Regions from separate parts of the Janibacter sp. CX7 genome, predicted to be linked through region 2. Evidence: riboswitches for the same ligand, from Rfam matches in the RefSeq annotation. Region 2 holds a riboswitch; the other holds the start of a gene.
What was found. A riboswitch is a leader RNA that binds a small molecule or an ion and turns the genes downstream of it on or off. The one in region 2 is predicted to bind cyclic di-AMP.
Positions count from the first base shown of each region.

Region 1: linked by a shared signal. The riboswitch ahead of NMQ01_RS01945 (C40 family peptidase) and the one ahead of NMQ01_RS15345 (C40 family peptidase) in region 2 are both predicted to bind cyclic di-AMP.

Region 1 covers NZ_CP101464.1:376,128-384,431, reverse strand. Annotated here, with positions in the region: gene NMQ01_RS01965 (Na+/H+ antiporter subunit D) at 1-60, shown strand, start outside; gene NMQ01_RS01960 (Na+/H+ antiporter subunit E) at 57-623, shown strand; gene NMQ01_RS01955 (monovalent cation/H+ antiporter complex subunit F) at 620-886, shown strand; gene mnhG (monovalent cation/H(+) antiporter subunit G) at 883-1,260, shown strand; gene NMQ01_RS01945 (C40 family peptidase) at 1,321-2,226, opposite strand; cyclic di-AMP (ydaO/yuaA leader) riboswitch at 2,229-2,404, opposite strand; gene NMQ01_RS01940 (metal-dependent transcriptional regulator) at 2,521-3,237, opposite strand; gene NMQ01_RS01935 (MFS transporter) at 3,245-4,444, opposite strand; gene NMQ01_RS01930 (hypothetical protein) at 4,487-5,227, shown strand; gene NMQ01_RS01925 (SDR family NAD(P)-dependent oxidoreductase) at 5,224-5,964, shown strand; gene NMQ01_RS01920 (hydroxyacid-oxoacid transhydrogenase) at 5,966-7,267, shown strand; gene pdxH (pyridoxamine 5'-phosphate oxidase) at 7,453-8,157, opposite strand; gene NMQ01_RS01910 (acyltransferase family protein) at 8,179-8,304, opposite strand, start outside.
Region 2 covers NZ_CP101464.1:3,106,215-3,114,518, forward strand. Annotated here, with positions in the region: gene NMQ01_RS15330 (GTP pyrophosphokinase family protein) at 1-433, shown strand, start outside; cyclic di-AMP (ydaO/yuaA leader) riboswitch at 585-767, shown strand; gene NMQ01_RS15925 (NlpC/P60 family protein) at 764-1,537, shown strand; cyclic di-AMP (ydaO/yuaA leader) riboswitch at 1,736-1,922, shown strand; gene NMQ01_RS15345 (C40 family peptidase) at 1,923-2,738, shown strand; gene NMQ01_RS15350 (long-chain fatty acid--CoA ligase) at 2,879-4,618, shown strand; gene NMQ01_RS15355 (class F sortase) at 4,651-5,232, opposite strand; gene NMQ01_RS15360 (excalibur calcium-binding domain-containing protein) at 5,374-6,471, opposite strand; gene NMQ01_RS15365 (class I SAM-dependent methyltransferase) at 6,611-7,267, shown strand; gene NMQ01_RS15370 (winged helix DNA-binding domain-containing protein) at 7,267-8,304, shown strand, end outside.

The sequences.
Region 1 (8,304 bases), 500 kb from region 2:
CGGCAGATGCTCTCCAGCGATGCCTACGTCCGCGCCGTCCTGCCCGAGGAGGCGCCGTGAGCGACACCGCCATCGACACGACCCCGGCGACCCGTCGGCGCGGCGGCTTCCAGCCCCGGGCGATCATCGGCCTGGCCGTCGTGTGGGTCCTGCTCTGGGACCGCATCACCCTGGGCAACATCATCAACGGCCTGATCATCGGCGCGGTCGTCACGCAGATCTTCCCGCTGCCCTCGATCCAGTACTTCGGCCGGATCCACCCGTGGCGCCTCCTGCTGCTCATCGGGCGCTTCCTCGTCGACCTCGTGAGCGCCGCGGTCCAGATCGCCGGCGCCACCCTGAGCCGCCGCCCCAGCCAGGGTGGCTCGATCGTCGAGGTCCGGATGCGCACGCACTCGGAGTTCTACATGACGATCGTCTCCGCGCTCGTCTCCCTCGTGCCCGGGTCGATCGTCGTCGAGGCCCGACGCGGCGCCAACGTCCTCTACGTCCATGGCTTCCACGTCACCACGCCGGAGGGCATGGAGGAGCTGCGACGAGACGTCCTGGCCGTCGAGACCCGGGTCGTGCGGGCCATCGGCACCCCCGAGGAGATCTCGATCTGCACGCAGGAGGTCGCATGAGCATCATCCTGTCGATCGGACTCGGGCTACTCTTCGCCGCCGCCGGCCTGGTCCTCGTGCGCATCGCGCGGGGTCCGACCAACCTCGACCGCGCCCTGAGCCTCGACGTGGTCATCGTCATCGTCATCGGCATCATGGCGACGCAGATCGTGCGCAGCGGTGACGCCGGGACGCTGCCGATCCTCGTCGTCTTCAGCCTCACCGGATTCGTCGGGTCGGTCTCGGTCGCCCGCTTCATGGCCCGCAAGGACGATGCCTCGTGAGCTGGGCACAGATCCTCGACCTCGCCGGGGCGATCAGCCTGCTCCTCGGTGCCACGCTGGCCCTCGTCGGCGCGATCGGCTTGGTGCGCCTGCCCGACCTCTTCGCCCGCATGCACGCCGCCACCAAGCCACAGACCCTGGGTCTGCTGCTCATCCTGCTCGGCCTGGCGCTCACGGTGCGCACCTGGGCCTCGGTCGCCACGCTGCTCATCGTCCTCGGCGCCCAGGCCCTCACCGCGCCCGTCACCGCGCACATGCTCGGCCGCGCCGGCTATCGCACCGGCGTCACCGAGGACGACCTGCTCCACCACGACGAGCTCGGCGCCGCCTACCGACGGATGCAGGAGCAGGACCGGCAGCGCGAGCAGTCCTGACGACATGACGCAGGGGGCGAAGGGAGCGGCTGCTCCCTTCGCCCCCTGTCGGGTCGGCGCTCAGACCCGGCCGTAGCCGGAGACGCCGTCGAAGATCGGACGGATCGAGATCGACGAGCCGGTGCGCGGCGAGTCGATCATCATGCCGTCGCCGACGTAGATGCCGACGTGCCACGACGGGGAGCCGAAGAAGACCAGGTCGCCGGGCTGCGGGTTGGACACCGGGGTGGCGGCGGCCTGCTGGGCGGTGGTCACGCGCGGGATGGACTTGCCGGCCTTGGCGAAGACGTACTGCGTGAAGCCGGAGCAGTCGAAGCCCGCGGGGGTCGAGCCGCCGTAGACGTAGGGGGTGCCGATGTACTGCTTGGCGATCGCGATGACGCCACCGGAGGTCGGGGCCGGCGCGGAGGGAGCCTGCGTCGGCTCGGGGGTGCTGGCCGGGGCCGGCGTGGTCGCGGGGGCCTGACGCTCCTGCGAGCGGCTGGCGGCGGCCTCCTCCGAGCGCTGCTCCTCCTGGGCCTCACGGGCCTGCTCGGCGCGGCGGGCCTCGGCGGCCTGCTCCTGCTCGCGCTGACGCTCGGCGGCGGCCTCCTGGCGGGCCTGCTCGCGCTCGGCGCGCATGCGCAGCTGGTAGGGGGTCGGGCCGGTCGGCTTGGCGACGGGCTCGACCTCGATCTGACCGAAGTCGGCGCTCGTGGCCTTGGCCGTGGCGGTCGTGCTCGGGGCCGTGACGGCGGCGGCAGCCGGGGCGGCCGGCGCGGCGGCGGCCGCGGGCGTGGCGTCGGCCTGCTCGACGGCGGGGGCGGCCTGGGCGGGGATGGCGATCGCGGCGACGAGGCCACCGGAGGCGGCGAGGACGGCCGAGCCCTTGGCCAGCGGGGTGCCGGTCTGGCTGATGACGGTGCCGATCTCGGCGAGGGGGTTGTAACGCTCAGGAGCGCGGTGGCGCCCGACGGAGTGAGACACGATGAATACCTCTGTCCCGCCTGCGAGGTCAGCTGTCGGGTTCGGGCGAGAGGTGCGGCCCGGTCCCGCGGCTCCGGACCGACCTAGCGGTCCGCGTGCCGTGGGACTTCACCCCGAGGAGCATCCGCGATGCCCCATGAGTGGGTCCCCCGCTCCTGCCATGCGGTGAAGTGCAGCAGCCGTCGGTGCGGTGGCAGGACAAGGCGTCCGCGAGACGGATCCGCCCAGGGGAGGCGGACTCAGGAACCGTACCCGCTGATCACGAAAATGTCACACCGCGGTCACGGACTGCGCTCAGGAGGCGGACGCCGGCTCGACGAAGACGTGCATGGCGACGTCGCGCGGCAGCGAGACGGCGTCGCTGGCGGCGCCGTCGCGGGCGACGACCACCCGGTCCTCCTCGGGGGTGACGAGCACGATCTCGCCGGGGCGCAGCCGCGCCTCGGTGAGCAGCTCGAGCGCCTCGTGGTCGACCTGCGCGGGCTCGCCGATGCGGCGCACCCGGAAGGTCCCGGTCAGGCCCTCGTCGACGATGTCGGTCAGGCTGCTCAGGCCCTCGAGGTAGTCGTCGGCGGGCGCCTCGTCACCACCGGCGAGCAGCTCCTCGAGGCCGGGGATCGGCGTGCCGTAGGGCGACTCGCGGTGCTCGGGCAGCATGGCGAGGATCTTGCGCTCGACCCGCTCGCTCATGACGTGCTCCCAGCGGCAGGCCTCGTCGTGGACGTGCTCCCACTCCAGCCCGATGACGTCGGCGAGCAGTCGCTCGGCGAGCCGGTGCTTGCGCATCACCCGGGTCGCGAGCAGACGACCCTCGTCGGAGAGCACGAGGCGCCGGTCGTCGCCGAGGCTGACCAGCCCGTCCCGCTCCATGCGCGCGATCGTCTGCGAGACGGTCGGGCCGGAGTGGCCCAGCCGCTCGGCGATGCGGGCCCGCATGGGAGGGATGTCCTCCTCCTCGAGCTCGAAGATCGTGCGGAGGTACATCTCCGTGGTGTCGATGAGATCCTTCACGGCACCATCATGCCTTGCCCGCGCGAGCGCGGTCCGCCCGCGATACCCACACGCTCGTCCACGCCAGCCCGGTGAGGCCGGCGACCCCGAGGACGACCGCGGCGGCCGGCAGCGAGACGAGGGCGGTGACGGCGCTCAGCCCGAGCGATCCGCCGGCGTGGCCCACCTCGCCCATGAGCCGCCAGGCGCCGAGGAACTGCGCCCGGTCGCGGGTCGGTGCCGCGTCCGCCCCGAGCGTCATGACGATGCCGGACCCCAGACCGTTGCCCAGGGACATCACGAGGGCCACGGCGAGCAGCTCCCCCTTCGTCCCCGCGAGGGGCAGGGCGAGGAAGGCGGCGGAGACCACCGACAGCAGCACCGCGACGACCCAGACCCGGCCGAGCCGGTCCATGACCCAGCCACCCGGGTAGACGAGGAGCAGCTCGGCGACGCCGGCCGCGGCGAAGATCTGCGAGGAGTCGACGCCGTCGAGGCCGATGTGCACGGCCCACAGCGGCAGGATCACCAGACGCGACTGCCGCAGGGCCGAGATGACGGTGACGCCGATGCCCTGCGTGAGCAGCAGCCGCGCGTGCCGCCGGATGACGGCGAAGACCCCCGCGTGGTGGTCCTCGGCCCGGGCGCGCTCGTGGTCGCCGGTGAGGTCGGGCGCGGTGAGCACGGTGACCACGGAGCCGACGGCGAGGACGACGGCCACCCCGTAGGCCCCCTGCAGGCCGAAGGGGGCGATCGCCACCGAGCCGACGACGGGCCCGAGGAGCAGCCCCGCGCGCATCGCACCGCCGAGCAGGGACATGCCGCGGGCGAGCAGGTACTGCGGCAGCACGTCGATCATGTAGCCCTGCCGGGCGAGGAAGAAGGCCGAGGAGGCCAGCCCGGAGACGAGCAGGGCGAGCGCCATGAGCCACAGCGAGGGGGCCCACCCGGCGACGGCGAGCGCGACGATGTCGAGCAGGCCGGCGCGCACGAGGGTGGCCCGCTCGCCGATGCGGGCGACGAGGGCGCCGGCGGGCAGCACCCCGACGAGCTGCCCGATGCCCGTGAGCGAGACGACGAAGGCCGCCAGGCCCAGGCTCGCGCCGAGCTCGTCGGCCCGCAGGGCCGCGATCGGGACGACGGCTCCGCTCGCGGCGGCGGACAGGAAGGTGGGCCCGAAGGCGGGTACGGCGATGCGCCTCCAGCCGAAGGCCTCGCTCGTACTCATCCCCCTCATCCTCTCCCGGGGCACCGTCGCTAGGTTGGGGTGGTGCACACCACAGCCGAGACGACGACCGTTGCCCCGCTGCACGTCGGCCCGCCGGGGACCGGCAACGGCGGCTGGGTCTGCGGTCTGCTCACCGAACGACTCGACGACCTCGTCCCCGCTGAGGGGGACCTGACGGCGGCGACGGTACGCCTGAGCGCTCCCACCCCGCTCGGCAGTCCACTGCGGTGGGAGGTCGACGGCACCGTCGCCGACGGCCCCGACCTCGCGGTGCACCTCCTCGACGGCGAGACCCTGCTCGGCACGGCCCGTCGCACGACCGCCCCCGGCCTGGCAGTCCCCGCACCGGTCTCCCTCGAGGCGGCCAGGGCCGCGGCCGCCGAGTTCGACGCGAGCGGGCACCCCTACCCCGGCTGCTACGTCTGCGGGCCGGAGGCCGAAGGGGGTCTGCGCGTCTTCGCGGCGCCGGTCGCCGGCCGCGAGGACGTCCTCGCCGCGCCGGTGACGATCACCGACGAGGGGCTGCCTCCCGTACTCGCCGCGCTCGACTGCCCGGGCGCCTTCGCCGTCGGCTTCGCCGACGGCCCGCTCCTGCTCGGCACCCTCACCTCGACGGTGGCCGCCGACGTCCCTCGTGGGCGCGAGCTCGTCGTCATCGCGTGGGAGACCGGTCGCGAGGGCCGCAAGCGCCACACCGGCACCGCCCTGCTCGACGGCGAGCGCGTCCTCGCGAGCGCCGCCGCCACCTGGATCGCCCCCGCACCACGACAGGAGTCCTCATGACCCGCCCCCTCGCCGTCGTCACCGGAGCCAGCGGGGGGATCGGCGCGGCCACCGCGCGGGCCCTGGCTGCCGCCGGCCACGAGGTCGTCTGCGCGGCCCGCAGCACCGAGGCGATCACCGCGCTCGCGGCCGAGATCGACGGCCGGGCGGTCACCTGCGACGTCACGGACCCGGACTCCGTCGCGGCCCTTGCGGCCGAGGTCGGCGACCGCCTCGACGTGCTCGTCAACAACGCCGGCGGCGCCTACGGCCTCGACCCCGTCGCCACGGGTGACGTCGAGGACTGGCGGGCGATGTACGAGGTCAACGTCATCGGCACCCTGCGCATGGTGCAGGCCCTGCTCCCTTCGCTCGTCGCGGGTGAGGGGATCATCGTCAACGTCGGCTCGACGGCGGGGCGCACCTCCTACGAGGGCGGCGCGGGCTACACCGCGGCCAAGCACGCGCTCGCGACGATGACCGAGACGATGCGCCTCGAGCTCGTCGACCAGCCGGTGCGCGTCACCGAGATCGCGCCGGGCATGGTGCACACCGAGGGCTTCTCGCTCACCCGCTTCAAGGGTGACCAGGAGCGAGCGGACAAGGTCTACGCGGGCGTCGCCGAGCCGCTCGTCGCCGAGGACATCGCCGACGCCATCACGTGGATGGCCACCCGGCCGCGCCACGTCAACGTCGACCTCATGGTCGTCAAGCCCCGCGCGCAGGCTGCCGCGCACAAGGTCCACCGGGAGAGCTGACATGACCGACCTGCCCACGCCCACCACGCCCGAGGCCGTCTTCACCTATGCCGCACCGCGGCTGAAGTTCGGCCCCGGCGCCGTCCGCGAGATCGGCCACGACGTCGCCGGGCTCGGCGGCCGTCACGTCCTCGTCGTCACCGACCCCGGCCTCGCCGCGACCGGCCACCCCGAGCGGGTCGCCGAGGCCCTGCGGGCCGCCGGCCTGACGGCCGAGGTGCACGACTCGGCCGCCGTCGAGCCGAGCGATGCCTCGCTGGCCGCCGCCGTCGAGAGGGCGAAGGGGGGTCCCCGCCCCGACGTCGTCGTCGCCGTCGGCGGTGGGTCGAGCATCGACACGGCCAAGGCGGTGTCCCTGCTGCTGAGCAACCCCGGCGAGCTCATGGACTACGTCAACGCACCGGTCGGCGGCGGGCGCGCGCCCGAGCAGCCGGTGCTGCCGCTCGTCGCCGTGCCGACGACGACCGGCACCGGGGCCGAGTCGACGACCGTCTGCGTCCTCGACGTGCTCGCGTCCAAGGTCAAGACCGGCATCAGCCACGAACGGCTGCGCCCCGTGCTCGCCGTCGTCGACCCCGAGCTGACCGCGACCCAGCCGGCGGGGGTCACCGCCTCGGCGGGCATGGACATCCTCTGCCACGCGCTCGAGTCGTGGACCGCGCGGCCCTACACGAGCTACGAGCACAAGAGCGCCGACCAGCGCGTGCCCTACTGCGGGTCCAACCCGATCTCCGACCTCTACGCGGAGAAGGCGATGCGGCTGCTCGCCGGCGCCTTCCGCGGGGCCGTCGCCGGGCAGGAGCAGGCGCGCGTCGACATGGCGCTCGCGGCGACCTTCGCGGGCATGGGCTTCGGCAACGCCGGGGTGCACGTGCCGCACGCCAACGCCTACCCGATCGCCGGTCGGGTCCACGACCTCGGCTCCGACTTCCGGCCGCGCGACTACGACGTCGACGAGGCGATGGTCCCGCACGGCATGGCGGTCGCCTCGACCGCGCCGGCGGCCTTCGCGATGACCTACGCGGCCGACCCGCAGCGGCACCTCACCGCCGCCGGCTGGCTCGACCCGCAGGGCCTGGACGCCGACGCCCCCGAGCCGGAGCGCCTCTCGGCCGTGCTGCGACGGCTCATGCACGACATCGGCCAGCCCTCGGGCCTGGCCGAGATCGGCTACGGCGAGGCCGACGTCGACGGCATCGTCTCGGGCACGATGCAGCAGCAGCGCCTGCTCGCCACCGCCCCGCGCCCCGTCACCGAGGAGGACGTCGCCGGCGTGGTCCGGGCCTCGATGCACCACTGGTGAGGACGCCGGACCTCCCCCGTCGCGCACGGTCGCGGGCACAGGGCTGGGGGTGGCCCTCAGGAAAAGTCCGGACCGCTCTCCCCGCATCTCGCGGAGCGTAGGACGTCCGGACTTTCCCATGAGTCGGGCCGACCCCCACCCTGCACCCGCTCCCTGACGTCACGTCGTCGTCCGGTCGCCGGGGCTCAGGGCTGGAGGCGCCCGACCCGCCAGGCTCCTGGGGTCTCGAGGCCGCCGTCGGCGACGCGCGTCCAGCGGAAGCGGTCGTGGAGCCGGTCGCTGCGCCCGGCCCAGGCCTCGACCTCGTCGCAGACGATCCGCCAGCCACCCCAGAAGTCGGGACGCGGCACGTCCTGGCCCGCGAAGCGCTCCTCGACCTGGGCCCAGGCCCGGTCCAGCGACTCGCGGCCCTCGATCGGCTGCGACTGGTGCGAGACCCACGCGCTCAGCTGCGACCCGCGGGGGCGCTGGGCGAAGTAGGCGTCGACCTCGGCCTCGGCCACGAGCTCGGCCCGCCCGCGGAAGCGGATGGCACGAAACATCGCCGGCCAGGTGATCGTCGCGGCGATGACCGGCGTCGCCTGCAGCTGGCGGCTCTTCGTCGAGTCGAGGTTGGTGACGAAGCCCGGGCCGCGACCGTCGAGGAAGCGCATGAGCACCGTGCGCACGTCCGGCCGCCCGTCGGCGTCGACGGTCGCGACGGCGAAGGACAGCGGCTCGGGCACGTCACCGCGATCGGCCTGGCGTGCCCGGGCGGCGTCGATCCACGACGTCACCAGCGCGAAGGGGGCGCCCGGCACCTCGGTCTCGGACAGCCCCTCCCCGGAGTAGTCCACGTGGTCCGCCGCGGGCGGTGTGCGAGGGATCATCCCGTCGGGCGAGGCGCTCATGGCCGCCAGACTACGACCGGCCTAGGAGCGCGTCGCCTCGACCACCCGTGGGGTCAGCCAGGTCCAGACCATGGCGGCCCCGGCGGGCGAGAAGTGGACCGTGTCGGAGTAGAGCGGCACGCCCTTGATCTCCTCGCGGTAGCCGTC
Region 2 (8,304 bases):
CCGCCAGGAGGTCCCGCTCGAGATCCCGGCGCTGCGCGAGCACATCACCGACATCGCCGGCGTGCGCGTCATCTGCTCCTTCGTCGCCGACGTCTACCGGCTGATGGCGGCGCTCACCGAGCAGGCGGACATCTCCGTGCGCGTGGTCAAGGACTACATCGCCAACCCCAAGCCCAACGGCTACCGGTCGCTGCACGTCATCCTCGAGATCCCGGTCTTCCTCTCGTCGGGGCCCGTCCAGGTGCCGGTGGAGGTGCAGTTCCGCACCGTGGCCATGGACTTCTGGGCGAGCACGGAGCACAAGATCTTCTACAAGTACGAGGGTGACGTGCCCGCCCACCTGCGCCAGCGGATCACCGACGCGGCCGCCACGGCGGCCCGGATGGACGAGGAGATGGCCCAGCTGCACCGGGCCGTCCACGGCACCGACTGAGGCCCCGGCCGGCCGGTCGCACGCCCCGCTCTACGCCCCGTCGACGACGCCGGCACGGCAGGCGCGCCCGGGTCCAGAAAAATCTCCACAGGGCCGTTACCAAACCGTGTCCCGATGCCCTACTCTTCTTTCGACCCCACACTGCGGGGTCACCACCAGGTCGCCGAGTCCTGCCAGCCGGGTGGTCCCTGAACGCCACGGCAGGAGCGGGGGACCCATTTTTTCGGCCCCAGTGCCTCGGGGTGAAGTCCACGCGGTCGCACGACCGGTGGGCGGGATGCTCATCTCCATCCCAACCCGACAGCTAACTCCGCAGGCGGAGGAGAGACCATGTCGATGTTCTACGCCGGGCGCCACCGCGCCCCGAGCACGAAGACCCCCCAGCGCACCGGCGCCAGCCTGGTGGCCGTCGCCGCCGTCGGCCTCGGTACCGCCGCCGCCACGGCGCCCGCCGCGAGCGCGGCACCCGCCACCGTGAGCGCCCCGTCCGCCGCCTCCGTCTCGTCGGCGTCGTCCGCGACGTCGACCGCGAGCTTCTCGGGCCTCGTCCGTCGCGGCGCCCGCGGCTACGTCGTCAGGCAGATCCAGTGGCGCACCGGCGCCAGCGCCGACGGCGTCTTCGGGCCCCTGACGGAGTCCGCGGTCAAGCGCTACCAGCGCCGCAACGGCCTCGTCGCCGATGGCATCGTCGGCCCCCGCACCGGCACCAAGATGGGCCTGAGCTCGAGCCGCACCACGACGACCACCTCGCGCACCACGACGCGCACGGTCGCCGGCTCCTCGCTCCTGTCGACCGCCGCCAGCCTCGTCGGCGTGCCCTACCGCTACGGCGGCACGACGACCTCCGGCTTCGACTGCTCGGGCTTCACGCAGTACGTCTTCGCCCGCCACGGCAAGAGCCTGCCGCGCACCGCCGAGGCGCAGCGCCAGGCCGCGACCCGCGTCTCCTCCCCGCAGGCCGGTGACCTCGTCTTCTTCGGCGCCCCGGCGTACCACGTCGCGATCTACGCCGGCAACGGCATGATCTACGACGCCGGCAGCAGCCCGCGCGCCGTCACCAAGCGCTCGCTGTGGACCAGCGCCGTCTCCTACGGGCGCTTCTGAGCCGCACCCGAGCGCACGACGCTCGACCCGAAGGGGAGGTCCCGACCACGCGTCGGGACCTCCCCTTCGTCCTGTGGCTGGGGGGGGGTCACGACAGCTCTCATTGCCTTGTGCGCCAAGGGCTCTGACACCCCGCGTTACCAATTCGTGACCATATGACCTATGGTCGACCCCGGTCCCGGCACATCGCCGGGACGCCGTCCGCAGGTGCCGAGTCCTACCACTGCGACGGTTCCCCTGGTTTACCGGTAGGAGCGGAGGACCCACGTCTTCATGGTCGTCACGACCTTGGGGTGAAGTCCTCGGACCCGGCTCGCCGGGTCGTGGGCGGGGTGGTCTCCACCCCAACCCGACAGCTAACTCCGCAGGCTCGAGGAGACACACCATGAGCAGCACCTACACCGCCCGTCACGCGGCGACCCGCACCCGCTCCGCCGCCCACCGGGCCGGCGCGGGCGTCCTCGCCGCCACGGCCCTTGGCCTCGGCGCGTCGATGATGACCGCCACGAGCGCCTCCGCCAACGGCGGACCCACGACCCCGGTCGAGCAGACCTCGACCAGCACCGCGAGCGCCCCGAGCGCGTCGACCGGCAGCTTCACCGACATCGTCCGCGAGGGCGACAGCGGCAGCGTCGTCGAGCAGATCCAGGACAAGGTCGGCGTCACCGCCGACGGCGCCTTCGGCCCGGAGACCACCGCGGCCGTCACCGAGTGGCAGGCCGACGAGGGCCTGGCGGCCGACGGCGTCGTCGGCCCCGAGACCGGCTCGGCCATGGGCCTGACCGGCGGCTCGACCTCGTCCGCCCCGAGCGCCTCCACCGAGAGCACCGGCTCGACCGTCGAGGTCGCGCAGGCGAGCACGGGCGCGAGCTCGTCGATCGTCGACACCGCCCGCGGCTACGTCGGCTCGCCCTACGTCATGGGTGGCGAGGACCCGTCCGGCTTCGACTGCTCCGGCTTCGTCCAGTACGTCTACAAGCAGTCGACCGGCAAGGACCTGCCGCGCACGACGAGCGAGCAGCAGGCGGCGGCCACCCCGGTCTCCGACCCGCAGCCCGGCGACATCGTCTTCTTCGGCAACCCCGCCTACCACAACGGGATCTACGCCGGCGACGGCAAGATCATCGACGCGGGCAACTCGAGCACCGGTGTCACCGAGCGCGACATCTGGACCGACGACGTGTCCTACGGCCGCTTCTGAGCGACCACCGCGGGCCGCTTCCGAGCGGCTCGCACGACAAGGCCCCGACCGCTACGGTCGGGGCCTTGTCGTGCTCGGGTGCCGAAGGCGCGTGAGACACTGGCCCTTTCTACACGTGTAGTCGCCCCAGGAGGTCATCCGTGCCCGCCACCCACGCCACCGGCGAAGCCCTCGAGCTCACCGACCGCGACCTGCTCCCCCTTCGTCCCTGGCGTCGGGCGCAGGAGGACCCGCAGCATCCCTCCTTCAGCCACGTCGTCGACGGCGACTGGCAGACCATCACCGCCGGAGAGCACCTCGAGAGCCTCGTTGCGACGGTCCGGGGACTCGTCGCAAGCGGCGTCGCCGCCGGTGACCGTGTGGTGCTCATGGCCGACACCCGCTATGAGTGGCTGCTGCTCGACGAGGCGATCTGGAACGCCGGGGCCGGCACCGTCCCCGTCTACCCGTCGTCGTCGCGCAGCCAGCTCGAGTGGATCGTCCGCGACTCCGGCGCGCGGGTCCTGCTCGTCGAGACGCCGGCGATGGCACAGCTGGCCACCGGTCTCGACGTCGAGGTCCTCGTCATCGACGACGGCGCCCTCGCCACCCTCGCCGAGCGCGGTCAGACCGTGGCCGAGGATGAGGTGCACGCGCGCCGGGACGCAGTGACCTTCGACGGCCTCGCCGGGATCGTCTACACCTCCGGCACCACCGGTCGGCCGAAGGGGGTCGTCCTCACCCACCGGCACCTCGCCGCCGAGGTCGCGGGCTGCCTGGCACACCCGATCGGCGAGGTCGGGGCGCCCGGCCGCCGCATCCTGATGTTCCTGCCGATGGCGCACGTGCTCGCCCGCTCCGTCGCCTACATCGCCGCGCAGTCCGGCGCCACGGTCGGCTTCTGGTCCGACTTCTCGACGATCGTCGAGAAGTTCGGCTCCTTCCGTCCGCACATGGTCGTCGGCGTACCCCGGGTCTTCGAAAAGGTGCACGCCGGCATCCGCGCCAAGGCGGCCGGGCGCCGCGTCTCCGCCGCCGTCTTCGCGAAGGGGGAGCAGGTCGCCATCGACTGGAGCCGGGCCGTGGGCGACGACCCGCGCCCGGGCCGCCCCGGGCTGCGGCTGCGGGTGCTGCACGCGGTCTTCGACCGGCTGCTCTACGCCAAGGTCCGCGCGGCCCTCGGCGGGGAGACGATGTACGAGATCAGCGGCGGCGGGGCGCTCGGCGAGCGCCTCGGCCACTTCTTCCGCGGCGTCGGCGTGCCGATCCACGAGGGCTACGGCCTGACCGAGACCTGCGCGGCGATCACCGTCAACGGGCCCGGCCAGCAGCGTGTCGGCACCGTCGGCCGGCCGCTGCCGGGCAACGAGGTGCGCATCGGCGAGGACGGGGCGATCGAAGTCCGCGGCGCCGTCGTCACCGACGAATACTGGGGCAACGACGAGGCGACGCGGTCGTCGATCGTCGACGGCTGGTTCGCCACCGGTGACCTCGGCTCGCTCGACGACGAGGGCTATCTGACGATCACCGGCCGGGCCAAGGAGATCATCGTGACCGCGGGCGGCAAGAACGTCGTGCCCGGTCCGCTCGAGGACGTGCTGCGCTCCCACCCGCTCGTCTCCCAGGCGATGGTCGTCGGCGAGGGACGGCCCTTCGTCGCAGCGCTCATCACGCTCGACCCGGAGACGGAGCGCCCCGCCGACCCGCAGGCCGAGCTGCAGGGCGTCGTCGACGAGGCCAACGAGCTGGTCTCCAAGGCCGAGGGGATCAAGAAGTTCGTCGTCCTCGACGACGACTTCACCGAGGAGTCGGGCGAGATGACCGCGACGCAGAAGCTCAGGCGCCACGTCATCGAGACCCAGCGCGCCGAGGCGATCGAGGGGCTCTACGCGAAGCGCTGAGTCGGGGCCCGGACGGGCCCCGCCAAGGCCGCTCAGCTGCTCGCCGGCACCGCCGTGAGCACGACGTTGTCGCGGTAGTGCTGCTCCCCGTCGATCGTCATCACCGGGCCGCCGCAGGTGACGAGGGCGAGCTGGCGGGGGCCGTCGACCGCGAAGATCGAGCGGGGCAAGGACACCTTGGAGTAGCTCTGCAGGCTCGTCGTGACGAAGGTCGACCGACGACCCGCACCGTCGGTGACGTGGACCAGCGCTCCCGGACGGGCGTCACTGAGCCGCGCGAGAGCGCCCGGCGTCCCCGACAGGTCGACGTGCCCCGCGAGCAGGGTCGTGCCCGCGCCCGCGTCGAGCGGGGCGGACCACACGTCGCGACCGACCCGCCACGGCTCCCGCGGGATGTCGAGGGACCCGCCGCTGAACTTCACCCCGTCGAGGCTGGCGTAGATCCCGAGCGAGGGCACGTAGAGGCGCTCGGGCCCCATCCGGTCGGGCGACATGACCAGGCCCTCGCTCGCGCTCGTCGAGGTGCTGGCCGAGGCGCTGGAGGACGAGGTCGAGTCGTCCGGGATCGGGGCGACGGTCGCCGTGCGGGTCGGGTCCGGGGTCGGCGATGCCACCGCGAAGGTGTGGCTGGGGACCGGCGCCGCCGCGGGCTCCTCCCCTCCCGCGAGCGACCACCAGACGAGCCCGGCACCCCCGACGACGAGGGCGAGCGCGAGCAGCAGCAGGGCGAGTCGTCTCAGGGTGCTGCCGCCGGATCAGTCCGCGCGACGGGCGCGCACGGCGACACCGATGCCGCTGAGGAGCAGCAGGCCACCACCGACGAGGCCCAGGGTGTTGGGTCCGGCGACGTCGGGGACACCGGCGTTGATCGTGCGCGCCTGGGTGCGGTCCGCCGCGTCCGAGCCGTCGGTGCCGAAGTAGGTCTCGCACGCGATGCCGTCGTTGTCGGCGTCGAGGCGGTGGGGGTCCATGGCCGGGCCACCGTGGAGGGTGAAGAAGGTCTGCGCCTCCCTCTGGGAGGAGAAGTCGGGGCAGTCCTTGTCAGCGGTCGTGACGGAGGGTGCGGCCGACGAGGCCGACACGGTGACGGATGACCGGCTCGGCGCGGCGGCGGGGGCCTTTGCGGCGGGGACCTTGGCAGCCGGCACCTTGGCCGCCGGCACCTTGGCCGCCGGAGCCTTGGTAGCCGGCACCTTGGCCGCCGGAGCCTTGGCCGCGGGGACCTTGGCCGCCGGCGCAGCAGGAGCAGCTGCCGGGGCAGCCGCCTGGGGCGCAGCAGCCGGGGCGGCCACCTGCGGGGCAGCGGCCGGAGCGGCCTGGGGCGCCACGACCGGTGCCGCCTGCTGGGCGTCCGCCGCCGAGGCCTTCTCGGCAGCGGCGGGGACGGAGCCGTCGGTCTCGCTGTCCTGGGCCGGGGCGTCGTCCGCCGTGTCGGGCGCAACCGCCCCGCACGAGGCGTCGAGGAGCGTGTTGACCGGGGTCGCCCCGTCGGTCCACGCGGCCCGGGCCCAGTCGCGCCCCTCCACGGTCGCGGACGGGTCGGGCTCACCCGCGATCAGCGCGACGGCCATGACGGACGCGTCGCCGCCCTTCGTCACCTCGGACGCCGGCGCGATGACGGCCGTGACGTCGGCGTCGCCGTCGGCCGCCGAGAGCCCGCGAGCGGTGAGCGCCTCGCGCACCGAGCTGACGAGCGCGGCGTCGACGCCCTCGGCGCTCGTCACGGCGAAGGTCGTGCCCGCGTCGCACAGGGTGCTCGGCACGGCGGCCGTCGCCGGTGTGGCGAAGGTCAGCGCGAGGCCTCCCGACATGACGAGTCCGGCGATGGTGGTCCTGGCAATGGTGGTGCGCACGTCTGCTCTCCCCATGACGAAACGGCGAAGGCGCTCCCCCACGGGCGCGCCGATGGTCGGAAGATATACCCACCCGGGCCGGGCGGGAAGCCCCCTTCGCAAGGTGCTGGCTGACGGTGGCTGCTGGCAGGGTGGGGCCATGGGCGAAGCGGACAACGAGCACGGCCACCGGCACGACGGGGACGCGAAGCATTTCGACGACACGGCCGCGACCTGGGACGACGACCCCGACAAGGTGCGCCAGTCGAATGAGGTGGCGGCGGCGATCGCGGGGCGGGTCCCCCTTCGTCCGCGGCTGCGGCTGCTCGACTACGGCGCCGGCACCGCCCTCGTGACCACGGCGCTGCTGCCGCGCCTGCCGGAGGTCGAGGTGACCGTTGCCGACAGCTCCTCGGGGATGCGGCAGGTGCTCGCCGACAAGGTGGCCGGCGGCACGCTGCCGTCCCCGACGCGCGTGTGGGACCTCGACCTCGAGACCCAGCCGGTGCCCACGGAGCGCTTCGACCTCGTGGTCACCTCCAACGTCCTGCACCACGTCGGGGAGCTCGACCGGGTCCTCGCCGGCTTCGCCGAGCTGCTCGACGCCGGTGGGTGGGTGGCCGTCGCCGATCTCGACCGCGAGGACGGCAGCTTCCACGACCACGACTTCGGCGGGCACCACGGCTTCGACCGCGCCGAGGTCGCGAGCCGGCTCGCGTCAGCTGGCTTCGTCGACGTGACCGTCGGCGATGCCGGCCACGTGCACAAGCAGGACCGCGACTACCCGGTCTTCCTCGCCGTCGGCCGCCGGGCGTGATGCGCACCGTCGGCGACGCCGAGCGCCGCGCCCGCCTGGCGACACGGCACGCACTGCACCCCGACCACCACGCACCCGACGTCGTCGGCGCGGCCCGCTCGGTGGTCTGCCTGCACGCGACCGAGGCCGCGACCGTGCACCTGGCCGTCGGCGCCCGCACCACCGGGGTCACCCCCTTCGACGTCGACACGGTGCTCTACGACGACCGCGGCATCGTCAAGCAGCTGGCGATGCGCCGCACGCTCTTCGCCTTCCCCCGTGACCTGCTGCCCGCCGCGCTCGCCGTGGCCCGCGAGCGGATCGCGCCCGAGCAGCACCGGCTCGTCGCCCGCGACGCCACGCGGCACGGCATCGCCGACGACGGTGCGGCCTGGCTCGAGACGGCGGGAGCCGCGGTGGAGCGACGGCTGGCCGGCGGCGAGGCCCTCCCGGCCGCCGCCCTGCGTGCCGAGCTGCCGGAGCTCTCCGGGGCGATCACGATCAACGAGGGCAAGCGCTACGGCGGCACCTTCAACCTCGCGCCGCGCGTGCTCACCTGGCTCGGGGCGCAGGGGCGGATCACCCGCGGGCCCAATGCCGGTCACTGGCGCCTGTCGAAGCCCGCGTGGACCCTCATGGACGCGTGGCTCGGCGAGGAGCCGGCGGTCCCCGACCTCGCGACCGGCTACACCGAGCTCGTGCGCCGGTGGTTGGAGCGCTTCGGTCCCGGCACGACCGAGGACGTGCAGTGGTGGCTCGGGGCGACGAAGGGGGCCACCCGCGCGGCCCTCGCGGACGTCGGCGCCGTCGAGGTGGGGCTCGAGGGTGGCGCCACGGGGTGGCTGCTGCCCGACGACCTCGAGCCGGTCGCCGAGTTCGGCCCCTGGGCGGCCCTGCTGCCGACACTCGACCCCACGACGATGGGGTGGAAGGCCCGCGACTGGTACCTCGACCCCTCCCACCGCGAGCTGCTCTTCGACAGCAACGGCAACGGCGGCACCACGGCCTGGTGGGACGGCCGCATCGTCGGCGCGTGGGTGCAGGACGACGACGGCGTC